3 regions of the Parageobacillus sp. VR-IP genome follow, and region 1 is predicted to be linked to each of the others. Evidence: predicted binding sites of a transcription regulator. Region 1 holds the regulator's gene; each other region holds the start of a gene.
The links. The regulator CtsR, encoded in region 1, represses protease genes until heat stress. The targets are predictions, from matches to a motif close to ATGGTCAATAAAGGTCAAACA.

Region 1 (6,926 bases):
CCTGGAGGGATGCTTGCATCCCGAAAGCGAAGGTTATTTGACCCCGAGCGGAGGCGAGCCGGAGCTAGACAGTACGAAAAGCGCAGGGCGCCTGGCTTCTTCCAAGCAGACGGTTATCTAGTTTTGAAGGAATGAACTCCTTCTTGACAAAATCAATCTGATGAATATAATAATATATGTCCAATAGAACAGCTTGCCTAGTGACTATAGCGGAGAGGAAACACCCGTTCCCATCCCGAACACGGAAGTTAAGCTCTCCAGCGCCGATGGTAGTTGGGGCCAGCGCCCCTGCAAGAGTAGGTCGTCGCTAGGCAGGATGAAGAAGCATGCCTTTTTTATGAAAGGCATGCTTCTTTTTTGCCTCATTTGTTTAGCCTCATTTGTTTATTTTTTCCTTGACCATATGCAAAACCGATATTGGTGTTTCATTTTTGGCAAAAAAGGATATCCTATGACTAGTCATTTTTGTCGGTAACTCTTGCATTTTTTTGTAATACACTATATAGTAGAGGTAAGGTCAAATATAGTCAAAGTCAACTTTGATTGTTAAGGAGGAGGGTAGAGTGCCAAATATTTCCGATATCATTGAGCAATATTTAAAACAGGTATTAAATATGAGCGACGAAGACATTGTCGAGATTAAACGCAGTGAAATTGCTAATAAATTTCAGTGCGTTCCATCACAAATTAATTATGTGATCAATACAAGGTTTACGCTCGAGAGAGGGTATATTGTCGAAAGCAAACGCGGAGGCGGCGGCTATATCCGCATTATGAAAGTGAAAACGAAAAGCGAGGCGCAATTAATCGATCAATTGTTGGAATTAGTCGGGCACCGCATCAGCCAATCCAATGCAGAAGATATCATTGAACGTCTTGTCGAGGAAAAAGTCATTTCTGAGCGGGAAGCAAAGATTATGTTAAGCGTGATGGATCGCTCTGTTTTATATATCGGTTTGCCGCAGCGGGATGAGCTGCGGGCGCGCATGCTCAAAGCGATGTTAACATCGCTGAAATACAAATAGGGGAGGGGACCGCGTTGATATGTCAAGAGTGTAAACAAAGACCAGCGACGATGCATTTTACGAAAATTATCAACGGTGAAAAAACTGAATTTCATCTTTGTGAACAATGCGCGAAAGAGCATGGCGATATGTTTATGTTTTACGAAAACGATGATTTTTCTTTAAACAATCTACTAGCCGGATTGCTTAATTTCCAAACGCCGATGAAAGAAATGGCCACCAATACGTTCTCAGGCCCGAATATTTTACAATGTGAAACATGTAAAATGACCTATCATCAATTCATCCAAATCGGGCGTTTTGGCTGCTCTGACTGTTATCGGACATTTGCGCGATATTTGCCCCCAATATTAAAAAGACTTCATAGCGGAAATACGACCCATTCCGGGAAAATACCGAAACGAAAAGGCGGAGTGCTTCATCTGCGCAAACAGATCTTCGTCCTAAAACAAAAGCTGCAGGAACTTGTAGCGAGAGAGGAATTTGAAAAGGCGGCAGAAGTCCGCGACCAAATTCGTTCTTTGGAATATCAGCTGCGTCAGCGTGGAGAGGGGGAAATGTAGCGGTATGTCATTTGAAAAGTTTTTTAATACGGCCGTTAGTTCTTGGATGAGCCAGGAAGGTCCTGATTCTGATATCGTGTTAAGCAGCCGTATCCGTTTGGCACGAAACATCGTTGACTTCCGTTTCCCAACCGTGTTTAGCAGCGAGGAGGCACAACAAATTGTTTCCCTATTCGAACAGACATTTGCCCATCGCTCTTATCATTCGGTCGGACGTTTTGAATTGTTAAAAATGTCAGAGCTTCAGCCGATTGAAAAAAGGGTATTAGTAGAAAAACATCTAATTAGCCCACATTTGGCAGAAGATTCGCCATTCGGTGCTTGCCTGCTATCGGAAAATGAAGAAGTGAGTATTATGATTAACGAAGAAGACCATATTCGCATTCAATGCTTATTTCCAGGGTTGCAATTAACCGAAGCATTGGAAGCAGCGAATGGGCTGGATGATTGGATTGAAGAGCATGTGAATTATGCCTTCGATGAAAAACTCGGCTATTTAACAAGCTGCCCAACCAACGTTGGGACAGGGATGCGCGCCTCTGTGATGATGCACCTTCCTGCCCTCGTTTTAACACAGCAAATCAACCGCATTATTCCAGCTATTAATCAATTGGGGTTGGTAGTACGCGGAACATACGGAGAAGGAAGTGAGGCTTTAGGTAATATATTTCAAATATCAAACCAAATTACATTAGGAAAATCAGAGGAAGATATTGTCGAAGATTTACAAAGCATCGTTAAGCAATTAATCGCCCAAGAGCGAATGGCAAGGGAGGCATTAGTCAAAACTTTAAACATAAAATTAGAAGACAGAGTATTCCGCTCGTATGGAATATTGGCCAACTGTCGGATGATTGAATCGAAAGAAGCGGCGCAGTGTTTGTCCGACGTGCGTTTAGGAATTGATTTAGGATACATTAAAAATATTTCGCGCAATATTTTAAATGAGCTAATGATTTTGACACAGCCTGGGTTTTTGCAACAATACGCCGGCGGTGCGCTGAGACCAGAGGAGAGGGATGTTCGTCGAGCGGCATTAATACGGGAACGTCTAAAAATGGAAGAGAGAAAAAATATGGAGGGTGATGAATAATGATGTTTGGCAGATTTACGGAACGGGCGCAAAAAGTATTAGCGCTAGCCCAAGAAGAAGCGATACGCCTGGGCCATAACAATATTGGCACGGAACATATTTTGTTAGCGCTGGTCCGCGAAGGGGAAGGAATCGCAGCGAAAGCATTAATGGCGTTGGGACTTGGGCCGGAAAAAATTCAAAAAGAAGTGGAGTCGCTGATTGGTCGCGGACAAGAAGTTTCCCATACGATTCACTATACACCGCGGGCAAAAAGGGTTATTGAATTATCCTTGGACGAAGCGAGAAAACTTGGCCATTCCTATGTGGGCACCGAACATATTTTGCTTGGTCTTATTCGCGAAGGCGAAGGGGTGGCGGCCCGTGTACTTAACAACTTGGGAGTCAGCTTGAATAAAGCGCGCCAGCAAGTATTACAGCTGCTCGGAAGCAACGAATCGGTTTCGGGTCATTCAGGAAGCGGTGCTTCCCATGTCAGCACGCCGACATTAGACAGCTTGGCCCGCGATTTAACGGCGATTGCCCGCGAAGGTCGATTGGACCCTGTTATTGGCCGAAGCAAAGAAATTCAGCGCGTAATTGAAGTGTTAAGCCGGCGCACGAAAAATAACCCGGTGTTGATCGGGGAGCCTGGTGTAGGGAAAACGGCAATTGCTGAAGGGCTTGCGCAGCAAATTGTCAACAATGAAGTGCCGGAAACGCTCCGCGATAAGCGGGTGATGACGCTGGATATGGGAACGGTCGTAGCCGGTACGAAATATCGCGGCGAGTTTGAAGATCGTTTGAAAAAAGTGATGGATGAAATTCGTCAGGCGGGGAATATCATTCTGTTCATTGACGAGCTTCATACTTTGATTGGCGCCGGCGGAGCAGAAGGCGCGATCGACGCATCGAACATTTTAAAACCGGCTCTTGCTCGCGGGGAGCTGCAATGTATCGGTGCGACGACATTGGATGAATACCGCAAATATATTGAAAAGGATGCAGCACTAGAACGCCGCTTCCAGCCGATTTATGTTGACGAGCCAACGGTGGAAGAATCGATTCAAATTTTAAAAGGGCTGCGTGACCGTTATGAAGCGCATCACCGTGTTTCTATTTCCGATGAAGCGATCATTCAAGCGGTCAAATTATCCGACCGGTATATTACAGATCGTTTTCTCCCGGATAAAGCGATTGACTTAATTGATGAAGCTTGCTCAAAAGTCCGTCTTCGTTCCTTTACCGCTCCGCCGAAATTAAAAGAACTGGAACAAAAACTGGAGGAAATCCGGAAAGAAAAAGATGCTGCAGTACAAAGCCAAGAATTTGAAAAAGCGGCTTCCTTGCGTGATATGGAGCAACGGCTGCGTGAAGAACTAGAAGAAACAAAACGGGCATGGAAGGAAAAACAAGGCCAAGAAAATTCGGAAGTAACGGTCGAGGACATTGCCATGGTCGTATCGAGCTGGACAGGAATCCCAGTTTCAAAATTGGCGCAAACAGAAACCGAGCGCTTGCTGAAACTAGAAGAAATTTTACATTCGCGTGTCGTTGGGCAAGACGAGGCCGTCAAAGCCGTAGCAAAAGCAGTGCGCCGCGCCCGTGCTGGATTAAAAGATCCAAAACGTCCAATCGGCTCATTTATTTTCCTTGGACCGACTGGGGTTGGAAAAACGGAGCTGGCCCGAGCGCTTGCTGAAGCGATGTTCGGCGATGAAGACGCTCTTATCCGCATCGATATGTCGGAATACATGGAGAAACACTCGACGTCCCGTTTAATCGGATCGCCTCCTGGTTATGTCGGATATGAAGAAGGCGGCCAGCTGACCGAAAAAGTGCGCCGCAAGCCGTATTCGGTCGTATTGCTGGATGAAATGGAAAAAGCCCATCCGGACGTATTTAACATTTTGCTGCAAGTGCTAGAAGACGGTCGTTTAACCGATTCGAAAGGAAGAACGGTAGATTTCCGTAATACGATTATCATCATGACGTCGAACGTCGGCGCGGACGCGTTGAAACGGAATAAATACGTCGGCTTTAGCGTCCAAGATGAAGATCAGAAGTACAAAGACATGAAAGGAAAAGTCATAGATGAGTTAAAGAAAGCGTTCCGTCCAGAGTTTTTAAACCGAATTGATGAAATTATCGTCTTCCATTCGCTCGAAAAACAACATTTAAAACAAATTGTCAGACTGATGGCAGGCACATTAATCAAACGCTTAAAAGAGCAAGATATTGATTTAGAGCTGACGGATGCGGCGATTGAAAAAATTGCCTCGGAAGGATATGACCCAGAGTATGGTGCTCGCCCACTGCGCCGCGCTCTACAAAAACATATCGAAGACCGTTTGTCGGAAGAGCTGTTAAAAGGAACGATTGCAAAGGGACAAAAAGTCATTGTCGATGTTAAAGACGGAGAATTCGTTGTATTATCAGAACAAGCGGTAATGTAATCAAAGTTTTTGCGAAAGGTATGCGGCAGCTCCATTGCCCATACCTTTTTGTTTCAATGTAAAAAAGAGAGGGTTTTTTCGATGGGGAAAAAGAAAACGAAATTTGTTTGTCAAGAATGCGGCTATGAATCAGCGAAATGGCTTGGAAGATGTCCAGGATGCAACACTTGGAATTCGCTGGTCGAAGAAATAGAGCGAGTAAAGCCGGCAACAAGAGGAGTGTTTGTCCATTCTGCATCTGATGCCTTGGCTAAACCGGTGCCGATTACTACCGTAACGACCACGCAGGAGCCGCGCATGCAAACGAATATGTCCGAATTTAACCGCGTATTAGGCGGAGGAATTGTAAAAGGTTCGCTCGTGTTAATCGGCGGGGATCCTGGTATTGGAAAGTCAACGCTTTTGTTGCAAGTTTCTGCGCAGCTTGCTGCGATGCAGCATAAAGTATTGTATATATCAGGCGAAGAATCGATTAAGCAAATGAAGCTACGCGCTGACCGCCTCCATGTGGTCTCCGATCAATTGTATGTGTTAGCGGAGGCAGATTTGGAATATATTGTAGAAGCAATAGAAAATATTCGCCCTGCTTGTGTGGTCATTGACTCTATTCAAACCGTGTATCGCGCTGATATTACATCTGCTCCGGGAAGTGTGGCGCAAGTGCGCGAATGCACGGCGGAATTAATGAAAATCGCGAAAACGAAAGGAATCGCCGTTTTTATCGTCGGGCATGTGACGAAAGAGGGTGCCATTGCCGGTCCGCGAATTTTAGAGCATATGGTTGATACTGTTCTTTATTTCGAAGGGGAGCGGCATCATACGTATCGCATTTTGCGGGCGGTAAAAAACCGGTTTGGTTCTACCAATGAAATTGGCATTTTCGAAATGAGGGATGTAGGGCTTGCCGAAGTCGAAAATCCTTCAGAGGTGTTTTTGGAAGAACGCTCCCGCGGTGCGGCGGGTTCAACGGTTGTTGCAGCGATGGAGGGAACTCGTCCTGTATTAGTCGAAATTCAAGCATTAGTATCGCCAACGAGCTTTGGCAATCCGCGGCGGATGGCAACCGGTATTGACCATAACCGTGTTTCTTTGTTGATGGCGGTATTAGAGAAGCGGGTAGGTCTGCTTTTGCAAAATCAAGATGCCTATTTGAAAGTGGCAGGAGGAGTCAAATTGGATGAACCGGCGATTGATTTGGCGATCGCCGTCAGCATTGCCTCCAGCTTTCGCGACCAGCCGACGAATCCGTCTGATGTGATTATCGGAGAGGTCGGTTTAACCGGGGAAGTGCGCCGCGTGTCCCGCATCGAACAGCGCGTGCAAGAGGCCGTCAAATTAGGCTTTTCTCGTATTATTATTCCAAAAAACAACTTAACGGGCTGGAATCCTCCTAAGCATATAACGGTCATTGGTGTATCCCACGTTTCCGAGGCGCTCGAGCATACGTTGCAGTAAAATCGTTACAAACCTATGCCAAATGTTTAAAAAACATTAAAAACTATGCTATTATTGGTTTCAAACATTGGAAACTGTTTATAATGTTAAATAGGGAGGTGAAGATCCAGACATGGTAAAGCGGATCGTGCAGCTATTTTTTCTTGTTGTCGGAGGAACATTAGGTGCTGTTTTTTTGCCTGATTTATTGCGGATCATGCATATAAGCGCTGTGCCGCTCTTAAATAATTCCTATACATTGGCAATATTAGGGGCAATTATTTTCTTTATGTTGACATTTTGGCTAGTCGATTATGTAGTTGATATGATTCGTTGGATGGAAGAATCGCTCGTTAAAGTGCCTGTTGCCGATTTA
Region 2 (6,926 bases), on a different contig from region 1:
ATCTTTGGGCCTTCCAAGCTGCCGGAAATCGGCCGCGCATTTGGCCGCACGCTGTTTGAATTCAAAAGTGCCACGAAGGAACTGGTGTCTGATGATCATAATGAGGAAACGAAAAAACCTGCATTATCGGCTGTGAAAAAAGACAGCTGAATTGGCGGTTTAGTAAAAAAGAGAGCAGACGGGGCAGCCTGTCTGCTTCTTCTTATCGGCTTTATGGACCCACCGATCAACGAATTTTTTCAGAGGGGAATTCATAAAGTTTTTTGCTTCAAGTGGGTCAGAAACTTCTTTTTAACAGTTGTTCTGGCATTGCATAAGGTTTTTCGGGTTCTTTTTTTGGTAAAAAGATTCAACTTTCCATTCATGGACAAAAAATCTTCATTTTATGGACGACACGGCTCGGAAAGAAAAAGTCCCGCCTTGGTTAGCAGATGACCGCTTGAAATGATGTGGTATCGAAAAATTTTTTCGTGAAAAAGTTGATTTGTTAAATATAGCTTCTGTCCAATTTCCCAAAAGTTTAGTAACTACAAACTAACAGCATTTGTTTCCAAAAAAGGAGGCAGCCAGCATGAAAAACAAAGATTTGCGTCTGATAGATCATTTAGAAGAGCTTCGCAAACGGGTGATTATTACGTTATTAGCGTTTATTGCATTCTTCGTTGGGAGTTTCGTTTTTGTACAGGATATTTATAAATGGCTTGTCAAGGACTTCGATGGGAAACTTGCGATTCTCGGCCCGAGTGACATCCTTTGGGTATACATGATGATCGCAGCCGTGTTTGCGATCGCAGCAACGATACCTGTCGCTGCTTTCCAGACATGGCGGTTTGTCTCTCCGGCGCTGAATCCCGAAGAACGGAAAGTATCTTTGCGGTTTATCCCATGGTTGTTTCTATTATTTATAGCGGGGATTTCATTTGGTTTCTTTGTGCTTTTCCCGGCCGTGCTCAGTTTTTTAACAAACCTGTCAGTAGGGCAATTCGAAACAATATTCACAGCGGAAAAATATTTTCGGTTCATGATCCATCTGACACTTCCATTTGGCTTTCTCTTTGAAATGCCGCTTGCGGTCATGTTTCTAACGAGACTAGGAATCCTAAATCCGAAAAGACTGGCAAAGGCAAGGAAAATATCCTATTTTTTTCTGGTTGTCATCTCCGTCCTTATCACGCCTCCGGATTTGCTTTCGGATATTCTTGTTATCATTCCTTTGCTGGTGCTTTATGAAGTGAGCGTAGCACTGTCCGGCATGGTTTATAAGAAAAAGCTGGTAAGCGAAGGGACGCTGCATAACGCCAATCGGTTTGCGGAGAGCGGCTGAGCCGCAGGGACTGGATTGAACACCTGAAAAAATTTATTTCGCTTTGCGCCAAAAAAAACCGCCTTTCCCATTAAGGGATTAGGCGGTTTGTTTATGCAAAGGTTTTGCGACGATCGCATCGTTTTCGACATCGATGCGAATCGCTTGGACTTGTTCACTTGTGTCAAGCAAGACATCGGCGATTTTGTCTTCGACGTGTTCTTGGATGACGCGGCGGAGCGGACGAGCGCCGAACGCTGGATGGTAGCCGAGTTCCGCCAATTTTTCTTTCGCTGCCTGCGAAACGTCAAGGTCGATATGTTGTTCGCGCATTGCTGCTTTTACGTCGTTGAGCATGAGGTCAACAATTTGCAGCATATGTTCTTTTTTCAGCGATTTAAATTCGATAATCGCATCGAAACGGTTTAAAAACTCTGGCTTGAAGTAGGCGTTTAACGAATCAAGAATGCTTGTGTGCGTTGTCCCTTGTTTTTCAAAGCCGACCGTAATTTTTTTGTCCGTTACACCGGCGTTGCTTGTTGCGATAATAACGGTATCTTTAAAGCTTACGGTACGGCCTTGGCTGTCAGTGAGACGGCCGTCTTCTAAAATTTGCAGGAAAATATGTTGAACATCCGGGTGCGCTTTTTCAATCTCGTCAAGCAAGATAATGCTGTATGGATTGCGGCGCACTTTTTCTGTAAGCTGACCGGCTTCCTCGTGACCGACATAGCCAGGAGGCGAACCAATTAATTTCGATACCGAATGTTTTTCCATGTATTCGCTCATGTCGAGACGAATCATCGCGTCTTTTGAGCCGAACAATTCTTCCGCCAACGTTTTCGCCAGCTCCGTTTTCCCGACGCCAGTTGGACCGACGAATAAGAACGAACCGACTGGACGATGTTTTGCTTTTAAGCCTGCGCGGCTGCGGCGGATTGCTTTTGCGACTTTTTTGACTGCTTCATCCTGGCCGATCACTTTTTTCGCCAAGTTTTCTTCTAAATGTTTCATTTTCTCTTTTTCATCAGCTTGCAGTTTGCCGACAGGAATGCCTGTTTTTTCTTCGATGATGCGCTCGATATCGGCAACATCGACGACTGGGCGTTCTTGGTTTACGCCGTTTTGTAATTGTTTTTCCAATTTCAACTCTTCGTCACGTAATTTTGCCGCCAGTTCGTAATTTTCTTCTTGCGCTGCTTTTGCTTTTTCTTTGGCGATTTGCGCAAGGCGTTCTTGAATTTGTTTTTCATCTGTCGGACCGATGCGCAAGTTCGCTTTGGAGCCGGCTTCGTCTAACAAGTCGATCGCTTTGTCCGGCAAGAAGCGGTCTTGAATGTAACGGTGCGACAATTTAACGCACGCTTCAATCGCTTCGTCCGTATATTTGACGTGATGGAATTGTTCATATTTCGGTTGAATGCCTTTTAAAATCGTAATCGCTTCTTCGACTGTTGGTTCATGGACGATGACAGGTTGGAAACGGCGTTCAAGCGCGGCGTCTTTTTCAATTTGTCGATATTCTTTTAACGTTGTAGCACCGACAACTTGCAATTCCCCACGCGCAAGCGCTGGTTTTAAAATGTTGCCGGCGTCCATCGAGCCTTCTGCCGCACCAGCGCCGACGAGCAAGTGAATTTCGTCGATAAACAAAATGACGTTTTTCCGGCGCTGCAATTCAGAAATGAGCCGTTTCATGCGTTCTTCAAATTGGCCGCGAATGCCTGTATTGGCGACAAGTGAGGCGACATCAAGCAAATATACTTCTTTATTTAATAGTTTTTCTGGAACTTGCCCTTCCGCAATTTTTAAGGCAAGCCCTTCGACAATCGCTGTTTTCCCGACACCAGGTTCCCCGATTAATACCGGGTTGTTTTTATTGCGGCGGTTTAAAATTTCGATGACGCGTTCTATTTCTTTATCACGGCCGATGACCGGGTCGATGAGACCGGCTTTGGCAAGCTGTGTTAAGTTGCGGCCGAATTGATCTAAGAAACCGCCGCCTCTTTTACCTTTCCGATTCCATTTGGATGGTTGCGCCATATTTGTGGATGGCGTGTCCATTTCCGAAATTGGCGAAAATCCATCCATAAAGAAATCATCAAATGGGAATGGCGAAAAGCCTCCAAACCCGAAGTTTATTGGGATGGAAAGCTCTTGTTTTTGTTTTTCATAACATTCGTGGCAAAGATGCAATTGCTTTTTCTCATGATTGAATTGCAAATTGACAAATACCGTCGCTTTGTTTTGATGGCATACTTGACAAAGCATGAGGCATAACCTCCTTTTTGTCAATTGACTTTGACTAACTTTGACTTTCTGATTTTATTATACTTTGACCTTTTTTGACTTTCAAGTGTTTTTTATAAAAAATTGTTGTAACCGTGAAATGTTTTTGAAAGAATAGTGAATAATGCTATGGATAAGGTAAAGCTATGATATAGTTAAGTCTAGAAAAATAGAGTAAAGGGGAATAGAAAAATGAAAAAGCTTTCGCTGTTTTTGGCATTGATGTTAATATTGTTTTTATTTGCCGCCTGCAGCCAGGAAAAGCAAGAGGACAAACCTGCAATACTTGAAGTTCAACTTCAAACACCGGATCATATTGAATTAAATAAGGAAACGACACTTTCTTGTATCGTGACATACGGTGGGGAAAAAGTGGATGACGCGGACGAAGTAAAGTTTGAAGTGTGGAAACACGGAAGCGAGAAGCATGAGATGTTAACCGCCAAAAATGTTGGAGATGGCAAATATGCTGTGAAAAAAACGTTTACCGAGCCTGGGACGTATTCCGTCGTCAGCCACGTGACAGCGCGCAATATGCATAATATGCCGAAAAAAGATATCGTTGTTGGCACACCAAGCGATCAGTCGCAACATCATGCAGAGGAACATCACGGCGATGAACACCATCATGCCGACGTCATGATGATGCTTCATGAAAAACAATTTTCTGTCAATAAAGAGGCGCATTTAACGGTGCATATTACTCATGACGGCCGGCCGCTGACGAAAGCGACGGTTCGCTTCGAAATTTGGAAGGGGGACGGAAAGCACGAGCTTATCGAGGCAAGCGAAAAACAAGCAGGCCAATACGAAGCAGCAACATCGTTTCAAGAAAAAGGGACATATTCTGTAAAAATCCATGTGGAAACGGAACATCTGCACGAACATCAAGTAGAGCAAATTACGGTGCAATAAAGGGATGCCCATATAGCGGCATCCTTTTTTACTGTCATCCCGTCTTTATTGGATCATGCCGACATATATATGGGAGTGAATAGTGGACAAGGAGAGGGGAATGGCAGAAGTGGCTGGAAAATGGTCGGATGCTTGGCAAATCGCCGCTGTTTACGTCGGCACCGTCGTTGGCGCGGGATTTGCCACGGGAAAAGAGATTATTGAATTTTTTACGCAATACGGAACGTCCGGAACGATCGGCATTATCATTAGCGGCAGCTTGTTTACGTGGGGCGGCGCGCGCATGATGGTAATGGCGCGGAAAGTGAAGGCGGCTTCTTATCAACAGTTTAACCGCTATTTATTTGGCAAGGCAATGAGCCCTGTTATTTCTATCATGATGACGTTGATGATTATCGGAGTCACCGCCGTGATGATGGCCGGAGCAGGGGCGGTGTTTGAGGAGCAGCTTGGGCTGCCGCGGCAAATCGGAATTGTAACGACGTTATGTTTATCGCTGCTGGTCATGATGTACGATATAAAAGGGCTATTTGGCGTAAACGCCTTGATTGTTCCGATGATGGTGCTATTTAGCGCCATTGCGCTTGGAAAGCTGATCACCATGGGCGAATGGTACGGAAGGGGGCTGGAAGCGGCAGACTATTCATTAAAAGCATTTCTTTCCCCATTTTCGTATGCGGCGTTTAACTTGGCGATGGCGCAGCCTGTGCTCGTGCCGCTGGCTTGCGAGGTGGAAGACGAACGCACAGTGCGGCGTGGCGCGGTGCTTGGCGGGCTGCTGCTTACCGGCATTTTATTAAGTAGCCACCTTGTGCTCTTATCGTTTCCGTATGTAATAAATTACGATATTCCGATGGCGGAAGTGATCCGTTCGTTCTTTGCCGTTTTTTACTGGGTGTATATCGTTGTGATTTACGGGGAAATTTTTACGTCCATTATCGGCGGCATTTTTGGCCTGCAGCGGCAGGCGCGCACGCTCGTTTCTATTCCTAACACCTTGTTTCTTGCCGTGCTGTTTATCGTTCTATATATTGTCAGTTTGTTCCGCTACAGTGAGCTCTTATCGTTTTTGTATCCGCTATTTGGCTACATTAGTTTTGCGTTTCTTTTTCTATTATGGGCGCGCAAAGTGCCGCGTCCGTAACAGCAGCCGTTTTTCCGCACCAATCATGCGGGAAAACGGCTGTTTTGCCAAGGATTCATGAAAGCGATGTACGATTTTTTCTAGCCTTGTTTCGCCCGTCGTCGTTTTGTCAGCTGGCTCACCATTGCTCTCCTCCTAGTATCTGTTTCTTTCAATACATCCAGAATATTTAGATATATATGAAGCGAATAAAACACAAGTCCGATTGGAAGACTATCTCTTAAACGGCAAGTACGAGGGGATCGTTATGTCCATTTTTTCCTTTTTTAAAGAAACGAAGACAAACGGTGAGGAAAAAACACTGCAGCAATTATTGAATAAGCTGCGGCAATCTAGTGATTTCGTAACAGTCGAGTTTGACGTAAACGGACATTTGCTTGCCATTTACTATTTTGATTCGCTAGTGGATCCGAAGGTGCTGCAGCAACACATTCTCTGCCATCTGCAAAATGACGTGCCGAAGCATCCAACTATTACGCTCGAGGATTTGCAAAAAATCATTCCAATTCAGCGAATTGAAGTAACGAACGATGTGCAGATGATCGAAGAAAAAATATTAAAAGGGTTTGTGGCTGTTCAGTTTCAAAAGACAGATAACCGTGTCGCACTCATTAATGTAGCGAATGAAAATTTAGGGTTGCGGCCGAACAATGATTCAGAAAATGAATTTAGTGTCGTCGGCCCGAAAGTTGGATTTGTCGAAAACGTTGGGACTAACTTGCATTTAATCAGAAGGCAAATTGCAACCCCAAATTTAGTGTTTCGGGAAATGCTGCTTGGTACGATGTCAAAAACGAAAGTTGTCGTCGCGTATATCGATGGCATTACGAATAAGCAGACGATTGAAACCGTGATCCAGCGGCTCGAAAATATCAATTTTGACATCATTTTTGACAATTCCCTTATTGATCAAATACTTTCCGATAACTCGAATTCTCCGTTTCCGCTTTTTATCTCAACGGAACGGGTTGACCGTGCCATTTATGCGCTCGCATCTGGTCAAGTTGTTATTCTTTGCGACGGCTCGCCGTATGTTGTCATCGGCCCGTCGACTTTTTTCGATTTTTTTACCTCGCCGGAAGATTATTATTTGCCGTGGGTGCTTGGCTCCTTTTTCCGGCTGATCCGTTTTTTTGGCGTTATGTTTTCTGTGCTGGCCTCGCCGGTTTATATTGCGGTATTAACGTATCACTATGAAATGATTCCGAAAGATTTGCTTGGGCCGATTATCTTTTCCCGTTCTAACGTGCCGTTTCCGCCGATATTGGAAGTATT
Region 3 (6,926 bases), on a different contig from region 1:
TTTTTAGCGGAAGCGTGGGGCGTGAAGGAGCAAGACGTGAGGGCAAAGCGAAAACAGCTCGGCATCCTTCCGGCCTATAAAATGGTCGATACGTGTGCCGCCGAATTTCATTCGGAAACGGATTATTATTATTCCACTTATTTCGGCGAGGACGAACGGAAAAAAAACGATAAGGAAAAGGTGCTGATAATTGGCGCCGGACCGATTCGTATCGGCCAGGGAATCGAGTTTGACTACAGTTCTGTCCATAGCGTCTATGCTCTTCAAGAAGAAGGATATGAAACAGTGCTAATGAACAACAATCCGGAAACGGTCAGCACCGATTTTGCCGTGGCGGACCGGCTTTATTTTGAACCGCTGACGATAGAAGACGTGTTAAACGTCATTGAAGCGGAACAAATCAAGAAAGTGATCGTTCAATTTGGCGGACAGACGGCCATTAATTTAGTGAAAGGGCTGGAGGAAGCAAATGTCCCGCTTCTTGGCGTTACGTACGATGTCATTGACCGGTTGGAAGATCGCGACCGTTTTTATCAGCTGTTAGAAGAACTCGACATTCCGCATGTGCCAGGAATGATGGCCAATAACGAAACAGAGCTGCTTGCCAATGCTGAAAAAATCGGCTATCCAATATTGCTTCGTCCTTCCTATGTGATTGGCGGCAGAGGAATGTTTATTGTCAAAGACGAACAGCAGTTGGCAACGCTGTTAGCGCAAGGTATGATTGCGTATCCGTTGCTGATTGATGCATATTTAGACGGAAAAGAAGCGGAAGTCGATGTCGTGACTGATGGAAACGATATTTTGCTGCCGACGATTATTGAACATGTCGAAAAAGCAGGGGTGCATTCCGGAGACAGCTATGCATGGCTGCCGGCCCAAACGCTGACAAAAGAAGAGCAAAACAATATTATTACTTATGCAGCAAAAATCGCGAAAAAGCTGCAATTTAAAGGAATTATGAACATCCAATATGTCATTGCCAACGGGCAAGTCTATGTTCTCGAAGTCAATCCGCGCGCAAGCCGAACCGTGCCGATTGTCAGCAAGACAACGGGAATTCCTCTTGCGCAAATTGCGACAAAATTATTGCTTGGGAAATGCTTGCGCGAAGTCGTTGATGAAAAACAGTGGCATTTGGCGAACTTGCCATACTTTGTTCTAAAATATCCCGTCTTTTCGACATATAAGCTGCCGGGCGTCGACCCGCTTGTCGGTCCGGAAATGAAATCGACCGGTGAAGGAATCAGCATTGCAGCAACAAAAGAGGAAGCGGCGGCGAAAGCTTTTTATCCGTATTTAGCGAAAAAGCGTGAGGCGCGAGAAATTTATGTAAATGGAGAAATAGCCGAACCATTGCTTGAGCAAATAAAAGAAAAACAATTAATCATTGTTTCCGACATGCCTTTTTCCGAATGGGTGAAACGAAAAGAAGCGCTGGCGTTTTTTGATTTGCAAAAAGATGAAACAAGTTTTGAATATCGAACCATTGCGTTGTCCCGCCAAATCAAGGTGTTTACCGAAAACGAGACGTTTGCGCTCTTTTTGCAGGCGATCGGCATAAATCCGTTTCCGGTTTCATCGGTTCAAGAGTGGCTTGAAAAGAAAAAACAAATGGAGAAAGAGGTGATCGTATGAACACGGTCGTTTCCCTAAAAGGAAAAGATTTTTTAACATTGATGGATATTTCGTCAGAAGACATTCATGATTTACTGGCGCTTGCTGCGCAGTTAAAAGAAAAGCGGCTTGCCGGACAATCTTATACTCCGCTTACCGGAAAAACGTTGGCGATGATTTTTGAAAAGCCATCTACGCGCACGAGAGTATCGTTTGAAGTCGGCATGATTCAGCTCGGTGGAAGCGCGCTTTATTTAAACAGCAATGATTTGCAGCTCGGACGCGGCGAAACGATTGCCGATACCGCACGAGTGCTGTCACAATATGTGGATGCGATTATGATTCGTACGTTTGCGCATAGCAAAGTGGAGGAGCTTGCTCAATATGCGGCGATTCCGGTGATTAACGGATTGACAGACGATGATCATCCGTGCCAGGCGCTTGCCGACTTATTGACGATTTATGAAGTAAAGAAGGAGTTAAAAGGGTTGAAACTTGCTTATGTCGGCGACGGAAACAATGTCGCTCATGCGCTGATGATTGCTGCTGCCAAGGTCGGCATGGACTGCACCATTGCTTGTCCGCCTGGATATGAACCGAAAGAGACTTATGTAAATGCAGCCGTGCAAATTGGGAAACAAAGCGGAGCTGACATCGCGGTGACACACGACCCAATCGAAGCCGTCGCCGATGCCGACGTTATTTATACCGACGTATGGACGAGCATGGGACAGGAGCAGGAAAGCGAGCAGCGTCTTGCTGCATTCCAGGAGTTTCAGGTCAATGGTAAATTAGTGAAGCATGCGAAACCGGATTATATGTTTTTGCATTGCCTGCCGGCCCATCGTGGTGAAGAAGTGACTGCGGATGTGATTGATGGACCGAATTCATACGTATTTCAGCAGGCAGGTAATCGCCTCCACGTGCAAAAAGCGATTTTGGTTTCTTTGTTATAAGAGAGTAGCACCGGGAATATGCCCGGTGTTTTTTATGTCACCATTATTTGCTTGGTTATGAACAAACGGGGAAGAGGGAATGATAAAAATGTACTCTGAATAAGGGGGAATACGACAATGGGCCAACAACGCCATTTTAAACCAGGCGATAAAGCGCCGAACAACGGAGTATACATTGAAATTGGCGAGACAGGAGATAATGTCAAGAATCCGAAAAAAATCAGGCTCAAAGCAGGAGATACGTTTCCGGAAACATCGAATCATAATCGTCATTGGACGTATATGCGCAAACCGTAACGGCAATAAGCCGAGAAAAATCGGCGTCGCTATTAGTTGCTAAAACGTTAAAGGGATAAAAAAGAACGTTTTCGTGATGGATTTTTACCCTCCATAAAGCCATTCCGGTCAAGGAGTGGCTTTCTATTTGAAATAACAAGCAAGCATTCGCTATAATATACATAAAGGTCAAAGAAGGTCAAAAAGGAGGGGAGTCAGTGGATATTCAAAAATTTACCGAAAAAGTGCAAGAGGCTTTGATGACGGCCCAATCGACTGCTGTGAAACATCACCATCAGCAGCTCGATGTGGAACATTTGCTGCTGGCCTTATTGCAGCAAGAAGAAGGACTTGCCAAAAGAATATTCACACTGCTGCGTGTTAATATAGACGCATTCATTCATGAACTGCAAGTATTGTTAAAGAAAAAGCCGGAAGTGCTAGGAACGGGGGCAGAAAACGTTTATTTATCTTCACGGTTGCAGAGGGTCTTGACGAATGCAGAAAAAGAAGCGAAAACAATGCAAGATGAATATATTTCCGTAGAGCATTTGCTGCTTGCAATGGCATCAGAAACGGATGATATCGGTGAGCTTTTTCGCCGCTACGGCATTCACCGTTCTTCATTATGGAAAGTATTAGTGGAAATAAGGGGGAATCAGCGCGTGACAAGTCCGACGCCAGAAGCTACATACGAAGCGTTAAAAAAATATGGACGCGATTTAGTCGCGGAAGTGAAAGCGGGAAAAATCGATCCGGTGATCGGCCGCGACAGCGAAATTCGCCGCGTTATTCGCATTTTATCGCGGAAAACCAAAAACAATCCGGTATTAATCGGTGAACCTGGGGTCGGAAAAACGGCAATTGTCGAAGGCTTAGCGCAGCGCATTGTCCGCAAAGACGTTCCCGAAGGATTAAAGGACAAAACGATTTTTGCGTTAGATATGAGCTCACTTGTCGCGGGCGCAAAATTCCGCGGCGAATTTGAAGAGCGTTTAAAAGCGGTGTTAAACGAAATAAAGAAAAGTGAAGGTCGGATTATTTTATTTATTGATGAATTGCATACGATTGTCGGCGCCGGCAGGGCGGAAGGCGCAATGGATGCCGGCAATATGCTGAAACCGATGCTGGCGCGCGGGGAGCTGCACTGCATCGGTGCGACGACACTGGATGAATACCGGCAATATATCGAGAAAGATCCGGCGCTCGAACGCCGCTTCCAGCAAGTGCTTGTCGAAGAACCGAGCGTGGAAGATACGATTTCGATTTTGCGCGGCTTAAAAGAGCGGTTTGAGGTCCATCATGGCGTAAAAATTCATGACCGTGCTCTCGTTGCCGCCGCGACATTGGCGGACCGCTACATTTCTGACCGCTTTTTGCCGGATAAAGCGATTGACTTAGTTGATGAGGCGTGCGCGACGATTCGTACGGAAATGGACTCGATGCCGTCGGAGTTGGATGAAGTGATGCGCCGCGTTATGCAGCTGGAAATCGAAGAAGCGGCGCTGCGAAAAGAAACGGATGAGGCGAGCAAAGAACGTCTTGAAGCGCTCACAAAGGAACTTGCGGATTTACGGGAAAAGGCAAACAGCATGAAAGCGCAATGGCAGCAGGAAAAAGCAGCAATTGGGCGTGTGCGCGATGTGCGCGAGGCGCTGGAAAAAGCAAAGCGTGAGTTAGAAGAAGCAGAAAATGAATATGATTTGAACAAGGCAGCGGAACTCCGCCACGGCCGCATTCCGCAGCTTGAGAAACAATTAAAGCAGCTAGAACAAGAAATGAACGAAAATAATGAGGGAAGGCTGCTTCGCGAGGAAGTAACAGAAGAGGAAATCGCCGAAATCGTTTCGCGCTGGACGGGAATTCCGTTGACAAGGCTTGTCGAAGGAGAACGGGAAAAGCTGCTGCGCTTGCATGAACTGTTGCATGAACGGGTCATCGGCCAGGACGAAGCGGTGGAACTAGTGGCTGATGCGGTGCTGCGGGCGCGTGCCGGCATTAAAGATCCAAACCGCCCGATCGGTTCGTTTATCTTTTTAGGACCGACCGGCGTCGGAAAGACAGAATTGGCTAAAACGTTGGCACAAGCATTATTTGACAGCGAAGAACAAATGATCCGCATCGATATGTCCGAGTATATGGAAAAACATGCCGTTTCCCGCTTAATCGGCGCTCCTCCGGGCTATGTCGGCTATGAAGAAGGCGGGCAGCTGACCGAAGCGGTGCGGCGCAAACCGTATTCCGTCATCTTATTAGACGAAATCGAAAAAGCGCATCCAGAAGTGTTCAATATTTTGCTGCAAATGCTCGATGACGGGCGGATTACTGATTCGCAAGGGCGCACAGTTGATTTTAAAAACACGGTTGTGATTATGACGTCCAATATCGGCTCCCACCTGCTGCTAGAAGGGGTGACGGAAGGCGGGGAAATTAAAGAAGAAACGCGCGAACAAGTCTTGCAGCAGCTGCGTGCCCATTTCCGTCCGGAATTTTTAAACCGCATCGATGATATTGTTTTGTTTAAGCCGCTGACGATGAATGAAATAAAAGGAATTGTCTCGAAATTTGCCAATGAATTATCCAAACGGCTCAGCGACCGCCATATTTCGCTTTCTTTGACAGATAAGGCAAAAGAATATATCGCTGAATCTGGATTTGACCCGGTTTACGGAGCGCGGCCATTGAAACGGTTTATGCAAAAGCAAATTGAAACCCCGCTGGCGAAAGAAATCATTGCTGGACGGGTGAAAGATTACAGTACGGTAGTGGTCGATTATGAAAACGGGCAAATTGTGATAAAAACGCAATCATAACAAAAGGCTGTCCAAATCGTGGACAGCCTTTTGTTATGATGCAAGTGATTAATGATGGTGATGTTCTACCGGCTCGTCCGGAATCAGACTGGCGACAATAAAGATGAGAACGGTCACAATGACGCCCAGTAAGGCTCCGGTAGAAAAATTATAGGTGATTCCTTGCATGGATCCCATTACATAGGTAGCCATCTGCACTAACAGAAACGTCCAGAAAAACGTCCAAAACAGCCGCATCTTCTTATTATTCCTCCCATCATTTCAAATTCCTTTTCTTATCTTACCACAACTTGCTCATTAGGCATATACCCATACGTTTTATTATGCGCCGCATATGGTATACTGTACAATTATGCATCGTAAAACAAGGGTGAATATCCATATGACAGTTCAACAACGGTTTTTTCAGCTCGATGACCAATGGTGCATTATTCATCTGCCGGAACGCCCAAATGGATTTGCTCTCTTTATTATTGGTGATACGGACCATTTTGTAAACGAGCATACAAGTTTTTGGATCGAGCATAAAGGTCGCCGCAATCTTCTTGATCAGATGCTCGAATATGGTTACACAGTATTTTACTCTCATCTGTATGGCCGGCATTGGGGAAGCTCTAAAGCGGTACGTCTAGCGAAGCAGCTGATTTACTACGTATTGAAAAGTGAAATTTTAAACAATCGCATTTACATTCTTGCCGAAGGAATGGGAGCGCTCGTTGCTTTGCAGCTTCTTGAAGCGATGCCGAAACAAATCCGTGCGGTTGTGATGTTAACCCCTTGTCTCGATTTGCGCGCCCAGCTCGAATATGAAAAGGAAAATCAATTTTTTTATAAGCGCATGGTAAAGGAGATTGCACTTGCCTATGACATAGAAGAAGCAAACGTCGAAAAAGCAGTTCCTTCGCTGCTTCTCATCCCACACCAAGTTCCGGTTAAAATATGGCAATTATCAGGAGTGACCCATTATCCATCGTCGCTTCATTGTCGCAAGTATGAGCAATGGATGAAAGCGATGAACGATCGTGTTCTTGTTGTTTATTACTTACCGGAAAAGAACTACCAATTGGCAAGGGAAATTGTTAAATTTTTCAGGAAATATAACGAGCTCCCGTAAATTCCTCTATCTTCTCTAGACACGATAGAGGAATTATTTTGGTAGATAAAAAACAAAAAGCACTTGCAGGCGTAACGGATACGGATTAGGGGTACAAAATATAAATTAGCATAACTATTCGTTTGGTAAATGGTTATGTAATTAGCGGCA

Region 2: HT574_RS01945 (ATP-dependent Clp protease ATP-binding subunit) is a predicted target of CtsR. The motif match lies at 3,636-3,656, and genes of this name have one in related genera.
Region 3: clpB (ATP-dependent chaperone ClpB) is a predicted target of CtsR. The motif match lies at 3,035-3,055, and genes of this name have one in related genera.

What each region holds. Positions count from the first base shown of each region.
Region 1 is NZ_JABVYQ010000011.1:162-7,087, forward strand. It holds rRNA gene rrf (5S ribosomal RNA) at 197-313, shown strand; gene HT574_RS17965 (CtsR family transcriptional regulator) at 564-1,025, shown strand; gene mcsA (protein-arginine kinase activator protein McsA) at 1,040-1,588, shown strand; gene mcsB (protein-arginine kinase McsB) at 1,593-2,681, shown strand; gene clpC (ATP-dependent protease ATP-binding subunit ClpC) at 2,681-5,116, shown strand; gene radA (DNA repair protein RadA) at 5,198-6,571, shown strand; gene HT574_RS17990 (PIN/TRAM domain-containing protein) at 6,684-6,926, shown strand, end outside.
Region 2 is NZ_JABVYQ010000001.1:360,048-366,973, forward strand. It holds gene HT574_RS01935 (twin-arginine translocase TatA/TatE family subunit) at 1-150, shown strand, start outside; gene tatC (twin-arginine translocase subunit TatC) at 572-1,324, shown strand; gene HT574_RS01945 (ATP-dependent Clp protease ATP-binding subunit) at 1,403-3,574, opposite strand; gene HT574_RS01950 (FixH family protein) at 3,785-4,507, shown strand; gene HT574_RS01955 (YkvI family membrane protein) at 4,608-5,651, shown strand; gene HT574_RS01960 (spore germination protein) at 5,899-6,926, shown strand, end outside.
Region 3 is NZ_JABVYQ010000001.1:219,663-226,588, forward strand. It holds gene HT574_RS01210 (carbamoyl-phosphate synthase (glutamine-hydrolyzing) large subunit) at 1-1,638, shown strand, start outside; gene argF (ornithine carbamoyltransferase) at 1,635-2,573, shown strand; gene HT574_RS01220 (YjzC family protein) at 2,691-2,870, shown strand; gene clpB (ATP-dependent chaperone ClpB) at 3,068-5,662, shown strand; gene HT574_RS01230 (YjzD family protein) at 5,711-5,899, opposite strand; gene HT574_RS01235 (alpha/beta hydrolase) at 6,045-6,776, shown strand.